DNA from 3 places in the Metabacillus sediminis genome. Region 2 is predicted to be linked to each of the others. Evidence: riboswitches for the same ligand, from Rfam matches in the RefSeq annotation. Region 2 holds a riboswitch; each other region holds the start of a gene.
The links. A riboswitch is a leader RNA that binds a small molecule or an ion and turns the genes downstream of it on or off. The one in region 2 is predicted to bind S-adenosylmethionine.
Positions count from the first base shown of each region.

Region 1 (7,293 bases), 1.9 Mb from region 2:
GATTTTTTTTTCGGGAAACTCCTGAATCCTTTTTAAAACCTCTGAAAAAGAAGGCTCAGCCGCTGTTAAGTAGCATATGTTGACTTCGAGCCCCTCTGTCCGCTCCTCTACGCCTTTCGCTATTGCCCCTAAGTCCTTTTTTACATCCGGATCGGAGCTGCCTCTTCCTACAAGCAGAGCTCTGGCGTTTTCATGAGCAGGGAGCGGACTCAAGCGTTCAAGAATTGCTTCGGACATTTCCCCTTGAACGCCGATTGGCGCGCCATAGGAAACAGCTATATTAGGATGTTCTTTCATGACTGCTTCAAGCTCTTCGGGTATATCGGATTTCGCGTGGGCGGCTGTAAGCAGAAGTACAGGAATAACCGCTATAGAGTCTGCGCCTTTATTCAGGCACAATTCAAACCCGGTTTTTATATCCGGTTCTGCAAGTTCCAGAAAACAAATTTCCTGGATGGGTGCTTGCACGTGCTTTTTACATGCTGAGATAAATTCTATAGCCTCATCACGCGCTTTTTTCACGCGGCTTCCGTGGCATATATACAAAACAGCCTGCTTCATTTAGAGCGCCTCGCTTACTTGAGAATCTGTCCTGTCCTCTTTGAACCATTTGAGCTGCTCACGGTATGTAACCACTTCTCCAATGATAATCATGCTCGGATTGGATATACCGCCCTGCTTTACAGCTTCATGGATGTCAGCCAGTGTTCCGGTTACGGTTCTTTGCTCATCCGTGCTCCCCCAGTGGATCACCGCTGCCGGAGTTTTAGCAGGCTTCCCATGGGCCAGGAGCTGTTCCTGTATATATGGCAGCTGACTGATCCCCATGTAAATGGCAAGGGTATCTACTCCCCCGGCTAAGCTTTTCCAGCGGCTGCTTTCTTCCTCCCCCTCTTTCCGGTGGCCGGTAATGAATGCTACACTTCCGCTCGCATCCCTGTGGGTTACCGGAATCCCTGCATAAGCAGCAGCAGCAATTCCGGATGTAATTCCCGGAACCACTTCAAATTCAATTCCATGCTTAACAAGTGCTTCCGCCTCTTCGCCGCCGCGGCCGAATACAAACGGATCTCCGCCCTTAAGCCGTGTTACCACATGGCCGCCTTTAGCAAATTTTATGAGAAAACGGTTAATCGTTTCCTGTTTCATTGTATGATAATCAGGCAGCTTTCCGCAGTAAATGAGGTCAGCGCCTTCTTTAGCGTGCTCCAGCAATTCTTTATTCACGAGCCGGTCATATAAAATGGTATCGGCCTCCTGGATGCATCTCAGCCCTTTTACTGTGATCAAGTCCGGATCTCCCGGGCCTGCTCCCACGAGGTACACCTTCGACATCATCATCCCTCCCTTGAATCATTATACCGCAGAAGGGGTTTCAAGTCCTTACTCGGAAACAGCCCTATGCATTCTTCAAGCTGACAAACTGTCTATCTTTTAAATAGTGAAGAACCTGCTCTGCGCATTCAGAAGGATTGAACTCCCCGCTGTTCAGGACAATTTCCGGCTGATCCGGTTTCTCATAAGGGGAATCGATTCCTGTAAACCCTTTGATCTCTCCGCTTCTTGCTTTCTTATACAATCCTTTAGGATCTCGTTCTTCACATTTTTCAAGAGAACAGTCTGTAAACACTTCGACAAATTCATCTGCTTCCAAAAGGCCGCGAACTTGGCTCCGGTCCTCCTTAAACGGTGAGATAAAGGCTGTTATAACGACACTTCCCGCATCGGTAAACAGCTTGGATACTTCACCGATTCTCCTGATATTTTCGCGGCGGTCGCTGTCAGAGAATCCGAGATCCCCATTAAGGCCATGGCGGACATTATCCCCGTCCAGCACATAAACCTGCACACCGTTTTCATAAAGCTTCCGCGCCAGTTCATTGGCAACTGTAGATTTACCTGAGCCGGATAATCCCGTAAACCATACGACAAAGCTATGATGTCCGTTTCTTTCTCTCCGCTCCTGTTTGGAAATGGACTGCTGATGCCACGTAACGTTAGCAGACTGTTTCATCGAACTTCCTCCGCTTCTGCCTGTGTCTCTTTCATCCCTTCAATCAGCACCTTAATGACTTCAGGTCTGCTGAATGTGCTTGGAGGAACTTCTCCCTTCCGAAGCATCTCTCTTACCTTTGTACCGGAAAGAATAACCCGATGCTCCGGATCGTGAGGACATGATTTGGTTGTAGCCATTCCTTCGCATTTGCTGCAGTAAAAGCTGTGCTCAAAACGAAGCGGTGTTATGTCGATTTCTTCAGGGTTAAATTCGTCAAATATATACTGTGCATCATACGTGCCGTAATAATCGCCGACACCTGCATGATCTCTTCCAACAATAAAGTGGGTGCAGCCATAATTTTTCCGTACTAATGCATGAAAGATGGCTTCTCTTGGTCCTGCATATCTCATCGCAGCCGGGAACACTCCAAGGAATACCCGTTCCTTCGGATAGTATTCATCCAGCAGAACTCCATAGCTTTTCATTCTGATGGAGGCAGAAATGTCATCTGATTTTGTCTCCCCGACAAGCGGGTTTAAGAATAGACCATCGACGGTTTCAAGAGCCGTTTTCTGAATGTATTCATGCGCCCGGTGGACTGGGTTCCTCGTTTGGAATCCAACAATCGTTTTCCAGCCCTTTTGTTCAAAGGCAGCTCTGGTTTCAGCCGGCTCAAAATAATGATCAGGGAAATCAGGCTGGGTCCGTTTAATGAGCGTAATTTCCCCGCTTACGTAAAGCTCTCCTCTGGAAAATAGCTTTTTCACGCCGGGATGGTTCCGGTCTGATGTTCTGTAAACGTTAAGAGCTTCTTTTTCTTTATCCGGTCTGTAAATTTCGGCGATGTTTATGAATCCATAATCTGTGCCCTCAAAAACGAGCTTTGCCTGATCTCCTTTAGTAAGATCTTCTGCCTGCTTTTCAAAGATTGGAAGTGTTATAGGTATGGACCATACCGTACCATCGGAGAGCTTCATTGTTTCTACTACACTGAGATAGTCCTTTTCAGATAAAAATCCTGACAGCGGGCTGTACCCTCCTATAGCAATCAGTTCCAAGTCGCTTAATGCCATAGCATCCAGTTCAATCGTTTTCTTTAAATGTCCGAGACTCTTGCCTAAATCTGTTCGCTGTATTAATTTTCCTCCATGCGGTGCTAAACTCATCAATACTCCTCCTATTCAGATAAAACTACTTGGTTTCAAACTTAAATTCCTCCGCCTTGTTCATGTACAGAGCGCTTTTCTTTTTTTATTGCTTTCATTAACGAGAGAACTCCAAGCGTCGCAACCATAATCGCAACAGCTGAAAATGTGGAATAAAAATCGGATTGTACAAACAGCTTGACCATTACGTATGAGATCGCCAGACTCACCAGCGGGGAAACAATCCAAACTTTGACGATTTTTTTCACGATGCCCTTTTGAAAAACAATCGGACCATTTTTAGCAGCCCCGGACGCCATAATGGATGTTGAAGTAACTTGTGTTAAAGGGACGGGAAGACCGAATAGGGAGCTGATGATGACAAGCAGTGCACCCGTACCCGAAATTACAATACCTTCTGTTTTCGAAAGTCTTGTTATTTTCTTCCCATTCGTCTCAAGGACCCGACCGCCCAGAAGGACAGCACCAGCTGCTACGAAAAAGCCGCCAATCCATACCCCTTTGTTTACAGAAATAACTCCCGCCGCTACCAGCGGGCCGACAGCGTTGGCAACATTATTCATTCCAGCTGAGAATGCTTCAAAGAAACCTGCTGCAATTAAAAGATAAATCAGCATCGTTCCTCCTCGGGCCTCCAGCCTGGAAAAAAGCGGCTTTGATGCTCTGCATATAAAATAGGTGATAAAAAAGGCTGCCACTGGAATAATGACCCAGAACATCATGATGAGGAGAATAGATTGGACATATAGAGCATGATAGGCGACCCCAACCCCGACTACCGCTCCTACTGTAACTTCACTGGTAGACAGCGGAATGCCCATCAAATTGGCCATAAACAGCGAGATAGCAGCAGAACTGATAATAACCAGGACGATTTGCAATGTAATCATCGACTGGGGAATAATTCCCGAGCTGATGGTTTTAACGACTTCTCCTCCCCCGAGTACTGCGCCAAGAACTACGCCCGCGCCGCAGAGCAGGAGTGCTGCCATTCTGCGTTTTATTGCCCCTGATCCGTACGCGACACCCATGGAAGCAGCCGCTCCGCTTGCCCCAATATTCATTGCGAAAAATAAACTCAGGATGATCGCTGCAGCTTCCATCATAGCAGAGCCCTCAACCGTGCAGACCGCATTCTGTCTTTTGGCTGCCATTCCAGCGGCCGGATCTCGCATCATTTACATCGATTGCAGGCTGGGTGCATGGCTTGCATCCGATGCTCGGGTATCCTTGATCGTGGAGAACATTGTAATCCAAATCATTTTTGTGGGCATAACGCCAGACATCTTTCCATGTCCAGTGAATGAGCGGGCAGATTTTAACATTTTCGAATTTATCATCTCTGTTCAGAAACTGGGTGTTTTTCCTTGAAGGAGATTGCTCTCTGCGCAATCCGGAAATCCATGCTTTTTCGCTGCTCATAACCTCTCTGAGAGGAAGCACTTTCCTGATTCTGCAGCATTCATTCGGATCCCTCTTCCATAGTTCATCCCCGTGCTTTGCAGCCTGTTCAGCTACAGTTAGAGGCGGCTTTTTCAATAAAATATTTAAATCTGGGTACCTTGCCTTTACACGGTCAATCAAATCATAGGTTTCTTTAAAATGGAGCTCTGTATCTAAAAATACGATTCTGGCATCCTTTTTAATTTTTGATATGAGCTCGATCAGAACAATCCCTTCAATACCAAAGCTGCATGCGTAAACTAAATCGTCCTGATAATGTGAATACGCCCATTTTAGAACGTTGAGCGCTTCGACCGTTTTGTCATCATTTTCGAATTCTGGAGCGGTTTCTGTCCAATTTTCGAATGTCAGCATAAATTTACACTCCTCTTTTTTAAAACCAACGCAAAAAGGCAGGAACGCGCCGCTGCATAAACAAAGAGCAGGCAAACCGTTCCCGCCTCTAGTTTGTCTAGTCAGCGTACTCATATTGGATTTTTATTTCAGTCTGACTTTTTCATTTTTCTCAAGCTGAATGATCTTACCATCCTGGACAACCAGGGTGATGGATCCGTATTTCATTGCCTGAAGCATTTCTTTTAGCTTTCCGATAACTTCTTCAAGCTGATCCTGCTCCCCCACGGACAGCCCCTCCCCAATACAAAAATAAAAAGCCTTCCATTTTAGAAAGACTTGTGAGGTGTATTCCCCTTATCTCCCAAAATGGATTCCATTTTGCTGGATTTAGCACCTTGCTTTCAAGCAGGTTGCCGGGTTTCAAAGGGCCAGGTCCCTCCACCGCTCTGGATAAGTATGATGTGTTATTGATTTCAAATTTTAGCACAATTCGAACGATTGTCAACCCGAGTTATCGGGTAGGTTTTATAAAAAATCTAAAAATGTGCGAATTACCCAGTGATTTCAGCAGCTTAGAATTTTTTTTGTCAGTAGGATACAATTAGCTAAAGAGGTGAAATTCATGAAAAAGACGATTGTTTCATGGAGCGGCGGAAAAGACAGTACAATCATGCTTCACAGGCTTTTGCAAAACCCGGAATATCATATCTCCGGACTTTTTACATCGATCAACCGGGTTGCCCGCAGCGTCCCTTTTCATGGAATCAGAGAGGATTTGCTTAAAGATCAGGCAGCAAGCCTCGGTCTTGCTATTCAATTCATAGAACTCTCTCCATCTCCATCTAATAATGAATATGAGGAGAGCCTGGGCGAATTTCTTAAAAGCTGCAAAGAAAATCAAATCACTCATGCTGCTTTTGGCGACATCTTTTTAAAGGATATTCGGGAATATAGAGAAAACCTTGTCATGGACAGTGGTTTACAGGCTGTTTTTCCTCTATGGAGAGAGCGGACCGACTCTTTGGCTGGACAATTTATAGCTGATGGCTATAAAGCGTTTATTTGCGGTATAGATGGATCGAAGCTTCCATATTCTTTACTGGGACATCACTATGATGGAGCATTCATTGAAACCATAAAAAAATCAGCCGATCCATGCGGAGAAAACGGGGAGTTTCATACCTTTGTGTACGGCGGACCGATTTTCAGCACAGAGCTTTCATTTGCGGCAGCCGGCACGGAAAACACGTTTTCTGATTTCCGTACACTTTTGCTGCAGCGGGAGGATAACACATGATTGGTAAAGCGTTCTTGTCACTGATTGGTTTTATGATGGCAGCAATCGGCTATTCCTTTTCCTTCTCTTCAAAATGGAGCAAAGAAGAGCTGAATGAAATAAGAATAACCGCAGCTGGCGGCTTTAAGTTATTTGCTGCTGGCGGCTTATTATATTGGTCCATTCTGGAGAAGACCGTTCCTGAAAAACAAACGGCCCTATTGTTTCACCTTAGCTTTCTGTTAATCGGCCTTGCCGGTTTTGCCTTATCAGTCTTCATTTGGTTCAGTTAATGCAATAGGGAATTCCATGTAAAAAGATGTTCCTTCCTTATTGCTGACAACCCGAAGTTCACCATGATGATTTTCAATGATCTTTCTTGAAATAGAGAGACCCAGGCCTGTTCCATCATCCTTCGTTGTATAAAATGGATCGAATATATGAACGAGAACCTCAGGCTCAATTCCGCTCCCGTTATCCGAAAAAGAAATTTGCACCATATCCCCGTATATGGCTGCTTTCACGTCAACCTTTAGTTTTTTATTCATGGTCTTTGCCTGCTGGGCGTTAGCAAACAGATTCATAAATACTTGCAGAAGCTCCTCCTTGTTTCCGAGGATAGCCGTTTCAGGGAGTATCTTTTTACAATCAATGATCAGATCCGTGTCATGCAGGAACGCTTCACTGTGAAGAAACTTGCCCAAATAGTTCTTGAGGAAGTCAGACACATACAGAGTCTCAAATGGCAGCGCCTCCGTTTTTGATAACCTCAAAAAATCCGTAATAATACCGTTCGCACGATCGAGCTCAGGAATAAGCAAAGCCGAAAACAGCCGGTTCATATCTGGACCGAGCTGTCCGCTGAGAAGCTGGAGATACCCCCGGACAGTGGTAAGGGGATTTCTGATCTCATGCGCGATTCCTGCTGCAATTCTCCCTGACATCGCCATTTTTTCAGCATCCTTTAAATTATTCAGAAAATGAAACACTCCGGCTACCCTGCTAATACTCCCATCGTGCCGTCGTATGATATATGTATTAACGATCCCATA
Region 1 covers NZ_CP147407.1:1,809,779-1,817,071, reverse strand. The annotation lists gene WCV65_RS09580 (sirohydrochlorin chelatase) at 1-561, opposite strand, end outside; gene cobA (uroporphyrinogen-III C-methyltransferase) at 562-1,338, opposite strand; gene cysC (adenylyl-sulfate kinase) at 1,400-2,014, opposite strand; gene sat (sulfate adenylyltransferase) at 2,011-3,165, opposite strand; gene WCV65_RS09560 (inorganic phosphate transporter) at 3,207-4,268, opposite strand; gene WCV65_RS09555 (phosphoadenylyl-sulfate reductase) at 4,282-4,983, opposite strand; gene WCV65_RS09550 (YezD family protein) at 5,107-5,250, opposite strand; SAM riboswitch class I at 5,317-5,422, opposite strand; gene WCV65_RS09545 (hypothetical protein) at 5,588-6,262, shown strand; gene WCV65_RS09540 (hypothetical protein) at 6,259-6,534, shown strand; gene WCV65_RS09535 (ATP-binding protein) at 6,511-7,293, opposite strand, start outside.
Region 1: another riboswitch for S-adenosylmethionine. It lies ahead of WCV65_RS09550 (YezD family protein); the one in region 2 lies ahead of mmuP (S-methylmethionine permease).

Region 2 (7,293 bases):
TTTCTGCGGCGTTTTGAAACCCGAATAAGAGCATTCCGAGAAAGACAGATAGAAAAAAATACAATAGAACGATATAAACACTGAAAAGAACCGTTGTTATGTACTTAGAAAGAAGAACCTTTGAACGGGTCGCTTTTCTAATCAATAAAAATTTAATCGTTCCCCGTTCAAATTCGCTCGCTACGATGGCGCCGGCAATTGCGACGGTGAAAAAAGGGAGCATACCTAAAAAACCGGTGCTGAACGATAGGAATCCGAGATAATTCTCCTCTACTCCCGCACCAGCCAGCATTTTCTTCATAAATAGAGCCATGACGAAGCAGATCACAGCGAGTCCGATCGCCAGTGCCCAGCTTCCTTTTTTCAAAAAGATTTTCATATGTTCGTTTTTTAACAGCCGGATCATTCCGTTGCCTCCTCTATAAGCTCGAGGAATGATTCCTCTAAGTTTTTGCGTTTTGGATGGATGGCGAAGACGTCAATTCCGTTTTCTGTGAGTGTCCTGTTGATGAGCGGAATTTCCTCTCGCCTCACGAGGAATTCCAGACCGCCGGGCACAGGTGCTGGAGAGTAGGCTTTTGCTGCTTCCTCCGCCTCAAGAGGTTGATTTACCTCGAATAGGACACGAATTGGCAAATCGCTAGCCTCATATCGAACATTTTGAACGGACAGAATCTCGCCTTTTTTGATTATCGCCACTCTGTCACACATGTCTTCTACTTCTTTTAGCAGATGAGTGGAAATGACAATGGCTACATTCTCTTTGTCCCGCAGATTTTTCAGGTATTCGCGAAGTTCCCGTATACCGGATGGATCTAGACCATTTGTTGGTTCATCCAATAGCAGCAGCTGCGGTTTATGGAGGACCGCCTGCGCAATACCAAGCCGCTGCCGCATGCCTAACGAATAGGTGCGGACCGGATCATGAATTCGCTCTCCCAATCCCACCAAATCTACGACTTCCGCAATTCTGCCTCTCCCGATTGGGTCGCTCATGTTTGCAAAATGAACGAGGTTATAATAACCGCTCATATAATTGTAAAACTCCGGATTCTCTACAATGGCACCAGCGAGGCTGACGGCTTTCTCAAAGTCCTTTTTTATGGAATAGCCGCCGATGGATATTTCCCCGGCGTTTAAGGAAACAAGTCCGAGAACGGATCGGATCATGGTCGTTTTACCGGAGCCGTTTGGGCCCAGCAAACCGAGAATTTCACCTTTTTTCACGGTCAGGCTGACGTTTGAAAGGATTTGGTGATGCTTAATCCTCTTACTGACATTTTCGATTTGCAATACAGGTGTTTCGTTCATCCTGCTCCTCCTTGTTCGTGATGATCTCTTTTGACTATAGCTTAAGACAGAGGAGCGTGGATATGGAAAACAGCAAAGAAAAAAACCAGTTTGCCAATCAAACTGGTTTTTTGGCTCATTATTGCTATTCATTTTAAGAATTGAGGAAGTTGATTAAACCCCGGTTAAATTCCTCGGCATGCGTAGCGTTGAAGCCATGAGGAGCGCCTTCAATCACAACAAGCTCACTTCCTGGAATCGTTTCATGGGTACGCTTGCCGCTCACTTCAAACGGTACAGTCCCGTCTGAATCCCCATGAATGATGAGTGTTGGGACGGTTATTTTCTCCAAGTCGCCCCGAAAATCGGTTTTAGCGAACGCTGCGATACAGTCAAGGGTGCCTTTTGGAGACGCCATTGCTGCAATATCCCGGTTATAGAGACGGAACGGCTCGCTGACAAGGTCTGTCTTGTCTCCGGCTGCAAAGAAGTTGTGAGTAAACGTATCAAGAAACGCGATCCGGTCTCCCTTTACTCCGTTTTGGAACTCTTCAATTGCCCCATCATCAAGACCTCCATCGGGGTTATCCGATGCCTTGTACAGATAAGGAGGGACGGCTGCGGCGAAAACCGCTTTGCTCACCCGTTCTGTTCCGTATGTGCTTATATAGCGTGCTACTTCTCCGCCGCCCATTGAAAAACCGACAAGTGCCGCTTCACGAAGGTCTAAGTGCTCAAGCAATTTGTTCAGATCGGCTGCGAATGTATCATATTCATAGCCGCTATAAGGCTGCGAGGATTTTCCAAATCCTCTGCGGTCATATGTAATGACTCGATAGCCTGCATCAATTAAAGCAGGCACCTGCTTTTCCCAAGAACGCCCGCTAAGCGGCCATCCGTGAATCAGTACGACAGGTTTCCCCGTTCCTTGATCTTCATAATAAGTTTCAATTGGTGCATCGTTTTCATTACCAACAGTTAGCATTGCCATGATTATCCCTCCAAGCAAAAATTCGGATGAACCCGAAATTTCTAAACACGCTGCTTTTTTCATCCTGTAAATGCCAATTACCCCGATTTGTTTTTAGGTAATCTTTTAAATGTTCTTTATGGAAAGATTTGATTAGGTCTGGTGCTTAGAACATTGATGTAAAAACGAATGACAAAAAATAATATTTGTCATTCGTTTTTTGTTTTGTTATGATGACACTATAAACAAACAAATGGGAGGTCTCAAAATGGAAAATATAAAAATTGGTGCATCGAAAATCGGTTTAGGATTAATGGGCATGTCGGATCTTTACGGTGCAGCGGACAGAAACGAAAGCATTGCGACAATTCATGAAGCATTAGAAAAAGGAATAACCCTTTTGGATACAGGAGACTTTTATGGAACCGGCCATAATGAGCTTTTGCTCCGGGAGGCTTTACAGGGGAAGAAGCGGGAGAATGCATTCATCGCAGTAAAAACGGGAGTGCTCAGATCTCCGGATGGCGGCTGGATCGGGATGAATAACCGGCCTGAGGCAATGAAAAATAATTTAGCACAGACCCTTCAGAAGCTTGGTACGGATTACATTGATTTATACCAGCCTGCACGGGTTGATCCGAATGTGCCGATTGAAGAGACCATAGGCGCAATGGCAGATATGGTCAAAGCCGGATATGTGAAGCACATCGGCCTTTCAGAGGCAAATGCTGCAACTATACGCCGGGCACACAAGGTTCATCCGATCAGCTGGCTTCAAATCGAATATTCTTTATTCAGCCGCGGAATTGAGAAAGAAATCCTCCCGACTATAAGGGAGCTTGGAATCAGCTTGTCTGCTTACGGTGTTTTATCCCGGGGATTGCTGAGCGGCAAGTGGTCCAAGGATCGTCAAGGCGCTCCAGATTTCCGTTCTTTTGCTCCGCGCTTTATGGGAGAAAATCTGGACAAGAACCTGGCTCTTGTAGAAAAACTGCGTGAAATTGCCGAAGAAAAACAAGCAAATGTCGCACAGCTTGCGATCGCATGGGTTCTTTCTAAAGGCGAGGATGTTATTCCGCTGATCGGTGCCCGAAAACGTTCCCAGCTTCAAGATGCATTTGGTGCCTTGAATCTTGAGCTCACTGAAGCGGATCTGGCCAGAATTGAAGAGGCGGTTCCTGCTGAAGCGGTAGCCGGGACACGCTATGCAGCTGAACAAATGGGAATGCTGGGAGTCGAATAAAGAATGGCAGAGCAATTAACAAAAGAAGAAATCCTGGATGCGGCGGAACAAGTGCTGCGCCGTTTTGGACCAGAGAAAACAAGCGTGGTAGATGTAGCCCGGGCCTTGAATATTAGCCACGGAACGATATACCGCCATTATCCAAGCAAAGCTTCGCTGAGGGAAGCGGTGGCTGAGAGGTGGCTCCACAGCATCATTCAGCCCCTGAAGAAAGTTTTCAAGAAAGAATGCTCATCAACGGAACGGCTCCTTTTGTGGGTGGAAACATTGATTGGCATTAAGCACTCACTCGTAAAGGAAGATCCTGAGCTGTTTAGCATGTACACTTCTCTAGCTGAAGAGTCAGTAGATGTGATAACCGCTCATATTAGTGAATTGGTTGGCCAGATCATTCCGATTGTTAAAGAAGGAATGGCAAATGGCGAGTTCAAATCCGCTGATCCTGAGACAGCTGCTAAAGGCATCTTCATCGCTACAGCTAAATTTCATCATCCGGCACACGCAAAAGAATGGGCCTCCCCGGATATAGATGCGGAATTTAGAATGGTTTGGGATTTGATTCTTTCCGGAATTATAAAATAAGAAAGCCGGTTTTCCTGGGGAAGGAAGACCGGCTTTTATCGTACAGGTTTGGTGCGACGAAATTGAAGTTGGAGTTTTTGAAAAGAATCTAAAAAGGCAATCTGTTCCCCGTTCGTACCTATTTTTGAAGAAATGTTGACAATTTTCTGATAGATTGATAGTGTTATAAAAAAATAATTTCTTATCCAGAGAGGTGGAGGGACTGGCCCTTTGAAGCCTCAGCAGCAGGTCTGTACAGACACTGTGCTAATTCCAGCGGGTGAATAGCCTGATAGATAAGCTTGTTCTTTTATTTGTCAGTCACGCACTCTTTGCGAAAAGGGTGCGTTTTTCATTTTTCTGGGTGTGGAACAAAGGAGAGTCAAGATGGAGAGAGAGACTGGATTTCAGCGGAAAATGCAATCAAGACATCTTATTATGCTTTCACTCGGAGGTGTAATTGGGACCGGATTATTCCTGAGTACAGGCTACACCATTCAGCAAGCAGGGCCATTAGGCACACTGCTTTCCTACCTTGTCGGTGCGGTGGTCGTTTACCTTGTTATGCTTTGTCTGGGAGAGCTATCGGTACATATGCCTGAAACAGGGGCTTTTCACAGCTACGCTGCTAAATACATTGGGCCTGCAACAGGGTACACGGTTGCCTGGCTGTACTGGCTGACGTGGACGGTTGCACTCGGATCGGAGTTTACGGCGGCCGGACTGCTGATGCAGCGGTGGTTTCCATCCGTTAATGTTTGGATCTGGAGTGCGCTGTTTGCGGTTTTGATCCTTGTATTAAATGCTGTGACCGTTAAATTTTTTGCAGAATCAGAGTTCTGGTTTTCTTCTGTGAAGGTGGCAGCCATCGTAATCTTCATCATCTTGGGTGGAGCTGCCGTTATCGGGATTCTTCCTCTGGCTGATTCTGAACCTGCGCCTTTTCTGTCAAACTTCACAAATGAAGGCTTGTTCCCGAATGGAGCGTTTGCCGTTCTGATGACGATGCTTGCTGTGAATTTTGCCTATTCGGGGACAGAACTGATCGGCATCGCTGCCGGAGAAACGGCGAATCCGGAAAAAACCATACCTAAGGCGATTCGGACAACGGTGTGGCGATTGATTATTTTTTTCGTTGGAACGATTGTTGTCCTGTCTGCGCTGCTGCCTTCCTCGGATGCCGGTGTGCTGAAAAGCCCGTTTGTGGCGGTTTTCGAGAGAATCGGAATTCCTTATGCTGCGGATGTGATGAATTTTGTTATCCTGACCGCCATTTTATCCGCCGCCAACTCTGGTTTGTATGCGGCGTCCAGAATGCTCTGGTCCCTCGCGGATAAGAAAACGATCTCCCCTGTTTTTGCAAAAGTAACGAAGCGCGGCGTGCCGTTAAATGCGCTTCTTCTCAGTATGGCCGGAGGCGGCTTGGCCCTGCTGTCAAGTGTCATTGCACCGGACACGGTCTACATCGTCCTTGTTTCAATTTCTGGTCTTGCTGTCGTGGCAGTTTGGATGAGCATCAGCGCGTCTCAGTTTTTCTTTAGAAGGCAATATATCAGGCAGGGGAAATCGGTAGAGGACTTGGGATACCGGACACCGTTTTATCCATTCGTGCCGATTGCATCTTTCGTCCTTTGTCTCGCGTCACTGATCGGAATCGCCTTTGATCCGACACAGAGGATTGCCCTTTATTGCGGCATTCCCTTTATCCTGTTTTGCTACGGAAGCTACTATGTAACCCAGACTATGAAGAAGAGGGGCGAAGTTTATGCCGAAAAAACTCAATCCAATTGAAGAGATTTTAGCTGCCTATCCCGTCATGATTCTTGATGGCGCTCTTGCTACAGAGCTCGAGCGCCATGGCTGTCACTTAGATGATCCCCTGTGGTCGGCAAAGGTGCTGCTCGAAAATCCTGAATTGATTTATCAGGTTCATACAGATTATTTCCGTGCTGGAGCTGACTGCGCAATTACGGCAAGCTACCAGGCAACGGTCGATGGATTTTCAAAGCGGGGAATGGAAGAAGCGGTGGCACTGGATCTTATCAAAAAGACGGTGCAGCTCGCTAAGAAGGCAAGAGACGATTTTTGGGAGGGGAATGAGCAGGCGAACCGTCCTAAACCGCTTGTTGCAGCATCGATTGGCCCTTATGGAGCCTATCTTGCTGATGGATCAGAGTATAGAGGAAACTATGGTGTGACAGATGAAGTGCTGGCTGCATTTCATCGTCCTAGAATGGCAGCCTTAATAGAAGCGGGTGTGGATGTGCTGGCCATTGAAACGATTCCTTCTCTTCAGGAAGCGAGAGTTTTAGCCTCGCTCGTAAAAGAATTCCCGGAAGCTTATGCCTGGCTGTCTTTTTCCTTGAAAAATGATGCGCAGATCAGTGACGGCACTCCGCTTGAGAAATGTGCAGACCTATTGGATGGAAACAGCCAGATTGCCTCGATCGGAATCAATTGTGCCCCGGCATCTCTTGTTGCGGAATCCGTTAAAAGACTCAGCGCCCGGACCGAAAAACCGGTAATTGTCTATCCGAACTCAGGAGAAGCATACGATGCCGCTACCAAAACGTGGCATGGGCATGAGTCCGACCATGAACTGGATCATGAATCCGACGACTGGTACCGTGCCGGGGCCCGGCTGATAGGCGGATGCTGCCGCACAGGTCCGCAGCATATTGAAAGACTTTCGGAAAAGTGGCGGGCAGCTGAGAAAGGACTGGAGCGGGCATGATATACTTGGAGAATCCAATTCCCGAAGGAGTTATGTCCAGTGAAATACTTCAAAGGCCAAATGAAACAGCTGGTAAAAGACAACAAAGAACTGCAGCACCGCTTAAAAGAAATGATGGAAGAACATGACCTGGAGAAAAATTTCGCCCTCAAAGCACTTTATCATTCAGAAGTGGCGGAAGGCGGAAAGTATCAGTTAGCCTACCAAGCACTTGACCTGCCTAAAGGGTAGGTCAATTTTTTTGTGATTTTTTACTCATCAAATGTTTTACAAAGAGAGAACTGCATTATTGATTCATCTGGTTGCTTGTTCAAGGATGCATGATCGAAAACCAATCCCTAAATCTTCGGCACGATTTTACCCGTCCAATCTATTTTTTCCATCGCTTCCTCAACGTCTCGATAAAGGCTTCCACGTTCATCTTGCTTTCCATGGCAGGCGAGTACACCATCGAAAGCTTCCGTTTAAAGGTGTGATCCTTTAACGGAATAATGG
Region 2 covers NZ_CP147407.1:4,010,691-4,017,983, reverse strand. The annotation lists gene WCV65_RS20645 (ABC transporter permease) at 1-406, opposite strand, end outside; gene WCV65_RS20640 (ABC transporter ATP-binding protein) at 403-1,311, opposite strand; gene WCV65_RS20635 (alpha/beta hydrolase) at 1,445-2,281, opposite strand; gene WCV65_RS20630 (aldo/keto reductase) at 2,529-3,503, shown strand; gene WCV65_RS20625 (TetR family transcriptional regulator) at 3,507-4,085, shown strand; SAM riboswitch class I at 4,264-4,367, shown strand; gene mmuP (S-methylmethionine permease) at 4,452-5,855, shown strand; gene mmuM (homocysteine S-methyltransferase) at 5,830-6,798, shown strand; gene WCV65_RS20610 (hypothetical protein) at 6,838-7,029, shown strand; gene WCV65_RS20605 (LysR family transcriptional regulator) at 7,169-7,293, opposite strand, start outside.

Region 3 (7,293 bases), 1.5 Mb from region 2:
AAGATGCACACGATGCCATTGCTTGAGAAAAATCAGTTTTTGCCGGACTATACGGAAATTCCGTCTGCCATTTTGGACTCTGCGAAGCTTATGTTCCTGAACTATCCAAACAACCCAACAGGAGCTGCCGCGAATAAAGCGTTTTTTGAAAAGACGGTTGACCTGGCCAATAAGCATCATATTTGCACCGTGCATGACTTCGCATACGGAGCCATTGGTTTTGATGGAGAAAAACCCGTCAGTTTCCTCCAGACACCTGGCGCAAAGGAAGTCGGAATTGAAATTTATACGCTTTCCAAGACATTCAATATGGCAGGATGGAGGGTGGCCTTTGCGGCAGGTAATCCATCCGTCATAAATGCAATCAATTTATATCAAGACCATATGTATGTTAGTGTGTTTGGTGCGGTTCAGGATGCAGCTGAGGCAGCGCTGCTCGATGAGAGAGGCAGCACACAAAAACTTGTCCAAATGTATGAGAAACGAAGAAATACACTGGTAAACGCTTTTCGCGGCATTGGCTGGGATATTCAGGCGCCGAAGGGAAGTTTTTTCGCCTGGCTTAAGGTGCCGGATGGATACACATCACAGGAGTTTTCCGATATTCTTTTAGAGAAAGCGCATGTAGTCACCGCACCGGGCAATGGCTTTGGGCAATATGGAGAAGGATATCTCCGAGTTGGTTTGCTGACAGATGAATTACGGATTGAGGAAGCAGCTGCCCGCATTTCAAAGCTTGGGATATTTGTGACGGCCGATTAAGCAAAGTAAAAAATAGGTTGACAGAGCACTCAATTCCTGTAATAATCCAAATTAATTGAAAATTTAAACCTGCAGATGCCATGCAGGTCTATATTGTACTTATCAAGAGCAGGTGGAGGGACTAGCCCAATGAAGCCCGGCAACCGACCCGAACGAATCATGTTCAGGCACGGTGCTAATTCTTGCAGCAGACATGCTGAGGGATAAGGTACTGCAGAATGAATGATGCAAAGCCTCTTCTCTTGTGATGAAGGGGCTTTTTATTTTTTCACCAAAAGCGAGGGACAAAAAAATGAGTGAAATTATCGCAACCTATCTTGTTCATGACCGGAAGGGAAATTTAGAAAAAAAAGCAGAAGGAATTGCTCTTGGACTGACAATCGGTTCCTGGACTGATTTGCCCGAGCTTGAAAAAGAGCAGCTGAAAAAGCATAAGGGAACCGTCATTTCAGCGGAAGAACTGGAGAAAGACACAGATCTTGAAGGAAAGTATACAAAGGGTCTTATTAAAATTGCTTATCCTTCAGTCAATTTCAGTTCCGACCTGCCGGCCATATTAACCACGGTTTTCGGGAAACTTTCATTGGACGGTGAAGTGAAGCTATTAGACTTAGACTTTTCTGATTCATTGGCAAAGCATTTTCCAGGGCCTAAATTTGGCATTGAAGGAATTAGAGAGAGGATTAACGTATATAACCGGCCGCTCCTAATGAGCATTTTTAAAGGGGTGATTGGCAAGGATTTACATTATTTAGAGGAGCAGCTGTTTGATCAGCTTGCCGGCGGGATGGATTTAGTAAAGGATGATGAAATTCTCTTTGAAAATCCGCTGACTCCATTTTTTGAAAGAGTGAAGCGAGGCGGCCAAATCATAAAGCAGCTGAAGGAAGAGACAGGAAAGAATGCTCTATATGCTGTCAATCTTACAGGAAGAACGTCTGAAATCCGCGACAAAGCGAGATTCGCTGCAGAGGCTGGAGCCACTGCTTTACTATTCAATGTTCATGCTTACGGGCTCGATGTCTTGCAATCACTGGCAGAGGATGATGAAGTACCGGTTCCTATCATGGCTCATCCTGCTGTGAGCGGGGCGTTCGCAGCATCAGACCGATATGGGTTCTCGTATTCTCTAATTCTGGGAAAGCTAATCCGCGCGGCTGGAGCAGATTTTTCTTTATTTCCGTCTCCATACGGCAGTGTGGCACTGAAGAGAAAAGAGGCCCTCGGAATAGCTGAGGAATGTACAGTCTCCTCTCCATTTAAAAAAGTATTTCCAGTACCTTCAGCTGGAATACATCCTGGACTGGTGCCGGTTATCATGAAGGATTTTGGAAATGACAGCATCATCAATGCGGGGGGCGGGATTCATGGCCATCCGAACGGGGCTAAAGGAGGAGCAGCAGCATTTCGTTCAGCCGTTGATGCGGTTCTTGAAGGCATAACACTTGAAGAAAAAGCAAGGACGAATGAGCACCTGGAAAAGGCCCTAAAGCTCTGGGGCCAGTACGAGGCGGCAAAATGAAGCCAGTCATATTTTGCGACTTCGATGGAACCATCACAAAAAATGACAACATTATCGAAATCATGAAGCAGTTTGCCCCTCCTGAATGGGAGGAGCTAAAGAATCAGGTCCTTAATCGAACCATTTCAGTTAAAGAAGGGGTCGGCAAAATGTTTTCCCTGCTGCCTTCTTCTAAACGAGAAGAAATCACCGCTTATGTTTTAAATCAAGCCGAAATTCGGGAAGGATTTATTGAATTTGCAGCCTATGCAAAAGAGCAGAGGATCGAATTGTACATTGTAAGCGGAGGAATTGATTTTTTTGTTCATCCTCTTCTTACTAGTCAAATTGAGCAGCAAAAAATCTATTGCAATGAGGCGGACTTTCATGGGGAACAAATCCTTATTCAATGGCCGCATCCATGTGATGCAGACAGCGGGTGTGAAATGGAGTGCGGCTGCTGCAAACCCTCCATCATTCGAGGTATTGCCAGCGCTGATCAGGAAATTATTGTAATCGGAGATTCTGTTACCGACCTGGAAGCAGCAAAAATGGCTGACTTTGTCATTGCAAGGGACTATTTGCTGGATAAGGTGAAAGAACAGTATTTATCATTCGAACCGTTTGAAACATTCCATGATGTTGTGAGCATTTTAGAGAAGAGGAGGGTGAGTGTGTGAGAACGATTATGGAACAGCGCTGGCGTGAGCTGGCTGAAGTGAAACGGGAGCTTGCAGAAAGAGACTGGTTTCCTGCTACAAGCGGCAATCTTGCAATCAAAACGGCCAGTGAGCCATTAACCTTTTATGTGACGGCGAGCGGCAAAGATAAGAGGAAGGAAAGTTCGGAGGATTTTTTGCTTGTTGACGGCAGCGGGCAGCCGGCGGAAGAAACAGCATTGAAGCCATCTGCTGAAACTCAGCTTCATATCGAGGTCTATACAAGAACGAACGCTGGATGCAGTTTGCACGTTCATACGGTGGACAACAATGTGATTTCTGAGCTATATGCTCACGAAGGGCAGATAACCTTCACGGGACAGGAAATTATTAAAGCTTTTGGCCTTTGGGACGAAGATGCCTCCTTCACCATTCCCATCATTCCGAATCATGCCGACATTCCCGAGCTCGCCAGCGTATTTGGCCAGCATGTCCATGGAGATGCCGGTGCCGTTCTGATCAGGAATCATGGAATAACTGTATGGGGAAGAAACGCCTTTGAAGCAAAAAAATATTTAGAAGCTTGCGAATTTCTATTCTCGTATCATCTGAAACTCAAGCAATTCAGCGCTTTATCAATTAACTAATAGGGGGAAGAACAATGGCAACGATTTATTTTCAAAATACAGGTGAAAGACTCAGCGATCAGGATCAAGTCGCAGCTTTTTTAGAAAAGCAGGAAGTCATTTATGAAAGCTGGGATATTCAAAAGCTTCCAGAACATTTAGAGGAAAAGTATGATTTGTCTGATGAAGAAAAAGAAGAGATCCTGCAAGTTTTCAAAACAGAAATAGAGGATATCTCCAAAAGACGCGGCTATCAGGCGCAGGATATCATTTCACTTTCTGACAAAACTCCTAATCTTGAAGAACTGCTGAAAAATTTCCAACAGGAACACCACCATACAGATGATGAAGTAAGATTCATTGTCAGCGGGCATGGAGTTTTCATTATCCAAGCAAAGGACGGTTCTTTCTTCAATGTTGAGCTCGTACCAGGCGATTTAATTTCCGTTCCTGAAAACATCCGCCACTATTTTACACTTCAGGAAGACCGCAAAGTCGTAGCCGTAAGAATTTTCGTTACAAAAGAGGGCTGGGTGCCGATTTACGATAAAGAAGAATTAGAAGCAAAATAAGAAAGAGACGGGGAATATACTTCTCCGTTTCTTTTTTTTTGTTAGCGTTGTGCTGATTTTTGCAGAGGGCTAGGCGGCGGGTGGTTCACTTTAAATATTATATGAAACCTGTATAGCAGGATCTGTCCCTAGCTAATTTCCTGTCCGATGAGGGAGTGAATTTAGCCGGCTTGTTAGCCATTCCGGCTGGAAAATTGAGAGAAACGGCTGGAAAAATAAGTTTGGCTGGAATGAGGCGCGGAACGGCCGAAATAGAAAAGGAGTCGGCTGGAATCAAGGCAAAACCGGCTGGAAAACAAAGGGGATCGGCTGGAAAAATAAGTTTGGCTGGAAAGAGGCGCGGAACGGCCGGAAAAGAAAAGGAGTCGGCTGGAATCAAGGCAGAACCCGCTGGGAAACAAAGGGGATCGGCTGGAAAAATAAGTTTAGCTGGAAAGAGGGGCGGAACGGCCGAAAGCAGCTCGGAATTGGACAGTAGCTCGCGGTAACTGTCCGGTGTTTTTAGTATGTTCTCCAATTCATCTCTTCAGCAGCTCAATCATACGGTCATTCAAAACTATAATTTACATAACAGCTTTTTATGGGATTAGAATCATAGACTAAAAGGTATAAGACTACTAACTAACTGAAAAATCATAATTTTCTTTACTTATACTCACCTTAAGTGTAAAATTCTCTAAAATCCTTATCAGTCTACTTTACTAGGAGGGCTATGATGAAAATCCGTTATAACTATGTGAAAAAAGAAGAGGTAAAGTACTGTGATGCTTCAAGTACTGTAAAGGAAGCATATGATCAATTGAAGGAAACCGGATACAGGAGCATTCCGGTTCTTGGTGACGGCGGAAAAAAATTTGCCGGTTTAATTTATAAAGTAACCCTCCTTGAGTATTATCATGAGATGGATGGAAAAGATGAAGATTCAATTGCGTCGCTTATAAAAGATGAGGATGCATTTATTTTAGAGGAAGAATCCTTTATTAAAGCATTTTTAACGATTAAAAGATTGCCATTTCTAGCTGTCATCAATGAAGATCAGGAGTTCGCTGGAATCATGACGCATACAAATATTATGGAAGTACTGGAGGATTCCTTCGGTATGAAGACAGGCGGATATTTAATGACTGTCGCAACAAAGGAGCATAAGGGAGCGATCAAGGAACTGGTAAGTACCGTAAAGGATGTTAACATAGAGGGAATGCTGACCTTGGATAATGGGGATTATTTGCGGAGAATTGTTGTAAATCTATCGCATGAATTAACGGAAAAGAAGCTGAATAAGATTATCAGCAAGCTGGAAGAAAAGGATTTCCGCGTCACCTCAATTGATGATGTTCATAAGGAAAAGGCTGTCGCATTAAAAGGGAATTAAGTTCAGATTAGAAAACAAATGGGCTTGGGGATGTCTTCCTCAGGCTTTTTGTTTTGGCTTTTATCGTTAAAAACGTAAGCGATGGCTCCAGATTGTGCGCCGATTGAATTATTCTCCATGCCGCGCTGCTCACGTCTGATCAGGCTCTATGGGTATTCCATAAAGTTTGGACAGCATTAGAAAAATATACTTTTTTATATTTTATTGAATTTTAATTATACATTTTTATATAAAAAAGAGGTTTACTTGCTTCGCAAAATGGGAACAAAGTAATAAAATCTAAATATTAACAATTATGTAACATATTTATATATGATTCGGCAAATTTTTCTCTAGGAATTTACAAAATTAGGTTTTTGAAAATACCCGGCTTTATAAATCCTATGAGGAGGAGAAAATGTGATTGTACATGAACAAAAAGAAGAATTGATCACTAAAATTAATGCGAAAAGAGAGGAAATGATTTCAGCTGCCACATCTAAAAGCTTTACGAGCAGCGAAGTCGTTAAGTACAGCCAGGAATTGGACGAGCTGTTGAATCAATTTCAGATGCTTGAATGGGGGGAGGACCGGACGTCCACACCCTTTTCAAAACTGGTCACCCGAGTGGCCAAATGGGGATTTGCATCAGAGTCGCAGCAGGCTGCTGCAGAGCATTAAAATACAAGACTGGGAGAAATAAGCTTCCAGTCCTGTTTACGTATTAGAAGGCCTCAATAAGCATTAGCATAATCACTATCCCTGTAATAAAGGCATAGGTTGCTGTGCGTTCATTTCCGTCGCCGTGACTTTCAGGAATAAGCTCTTTATAAATAATGAACAGCATAGCTCCAGCCGCAAAAGAAAGTCCGTATGGGACGAGCGTATTTACATAAGCAGTCAAATAATACCCTAGCAGTGATGTTACAATTTCAACGGCTCCGGTAGCAGTTGCAATTAAGAATGCTTTCATTCTTCCGATATTTTGGCTGATTAAAAATAAGGCGACTAAAAATCCTTCCGGGGCGTTTTGAAAGCCTATTGCGAAAGCAATCAAATTCCCCGTTTCGCTTGCATCAGCCGCATAGCTTACACCTACGGATAATCCTTCAGGAAGATTGTGAAGAGTAATAGCTGCAATGATCAGCATTGCTTTCTCATCAAATTGTATTCCGCTTCTCGAATGCTCAAGATCAATATGGGGAATCTGTTTCTCCAATATGGTAAGAACCATTACTCCTAAAAATAATCCCGCCACGACTTGAAGCATTCCTCCAATTTTTAATGCTTCAGGAATGAGGCTGAACATGGAGGCGGTCATCATGATGCCAGCTGAGAAAGCCAGCAGGATATCGCGCCATTTATGAGTGAGTGTATTTTTTAAAAATAAGATAGGTACAGCGCCCAATCCAGTTGATAGGGCGGATAGAATACTTCCGGTAAAAACGTCGTCCATGTGTCACCTCAACATTCCATTTCTTATTCTCCCAGCTCATTCAAATGTACCACAAACTGCCTGTAAATTAAAAAGCCTGCGTTTCATTTCGACAATTCTCTGTCAACGGGCCGATTATGTCGTCTTTCGTAGAATGGTTTCACTCCAAATTCCCTTTACGATGTTGGAAATTTCTGATAAGTTTAGAGTGATTTTAAGGAATTCTGTCAAACACTCTACAAGCGTAGACGATTACACACGGGGGGATTGGGATGAATTATAGAAGGTTAGGGAGATCAGGATTGAAGGTGTCGGAAATCAGTCTTGGGAGCTGGCTTACATTCGGGCAGACGATCGACGAAAAGTCGGCGGAATTGATTATACATA
Region 3 covers NZ_CP147407.1:1,447,888-1,455,180, forward strand. The annotation lists gene WCV65_RS07660 (pyridoxal phosphate-dependent aminotransferase) at 1-762, shown strand, start outside; SAM riboswitch class I at 859-972, shown strand; gene WCV65_RS07665 (2,3-diketo-5-methylthiopentyl-1-phosphate enolase) at 1,055-2,284, shown strand; gene WCV65_RS07670 (2-hydroxy-3-keto-5-methylthiopentenyl-1-phosphate phosphatase) at 2,281-2,943, shown strand; gene WCV65_RS07675 (methylthioribulose 1-phosphate dehydratase) at 2,952-3,569, shown strand; gene WCV65_RS07680 (cupin domain-containing protein) at 3,584-4,120, shown strand; gene WCV65_RS07685 (hypothetical protein) at 4,276-4,608, shown strand; gene cbpA (cyclic di-AMP binding protein CbpA) at 4,836-5,492, shown strand; gene WCV65_RS07695 (aspartyl-phosphate phosphatase Spo0E family protein) at 5,892-6,152, shown strand; gene WCV65_RS07700 (ZIP family metal transporter) at 6,196-6,927, opposite strand; gene WCV65_RS07705 (aldo/keto reductase family protein) at 7,179-7,293, shown strand, end outside.
Region 3: another riboswitch for S-adenosylmethionine. It lies ahead of WCV65_RS07665 (2,3-diketo-5-methylthiopentyl-1-phosphate enolase); the one in region 2 lies ahead of mmuP (S-methylmethionine permease).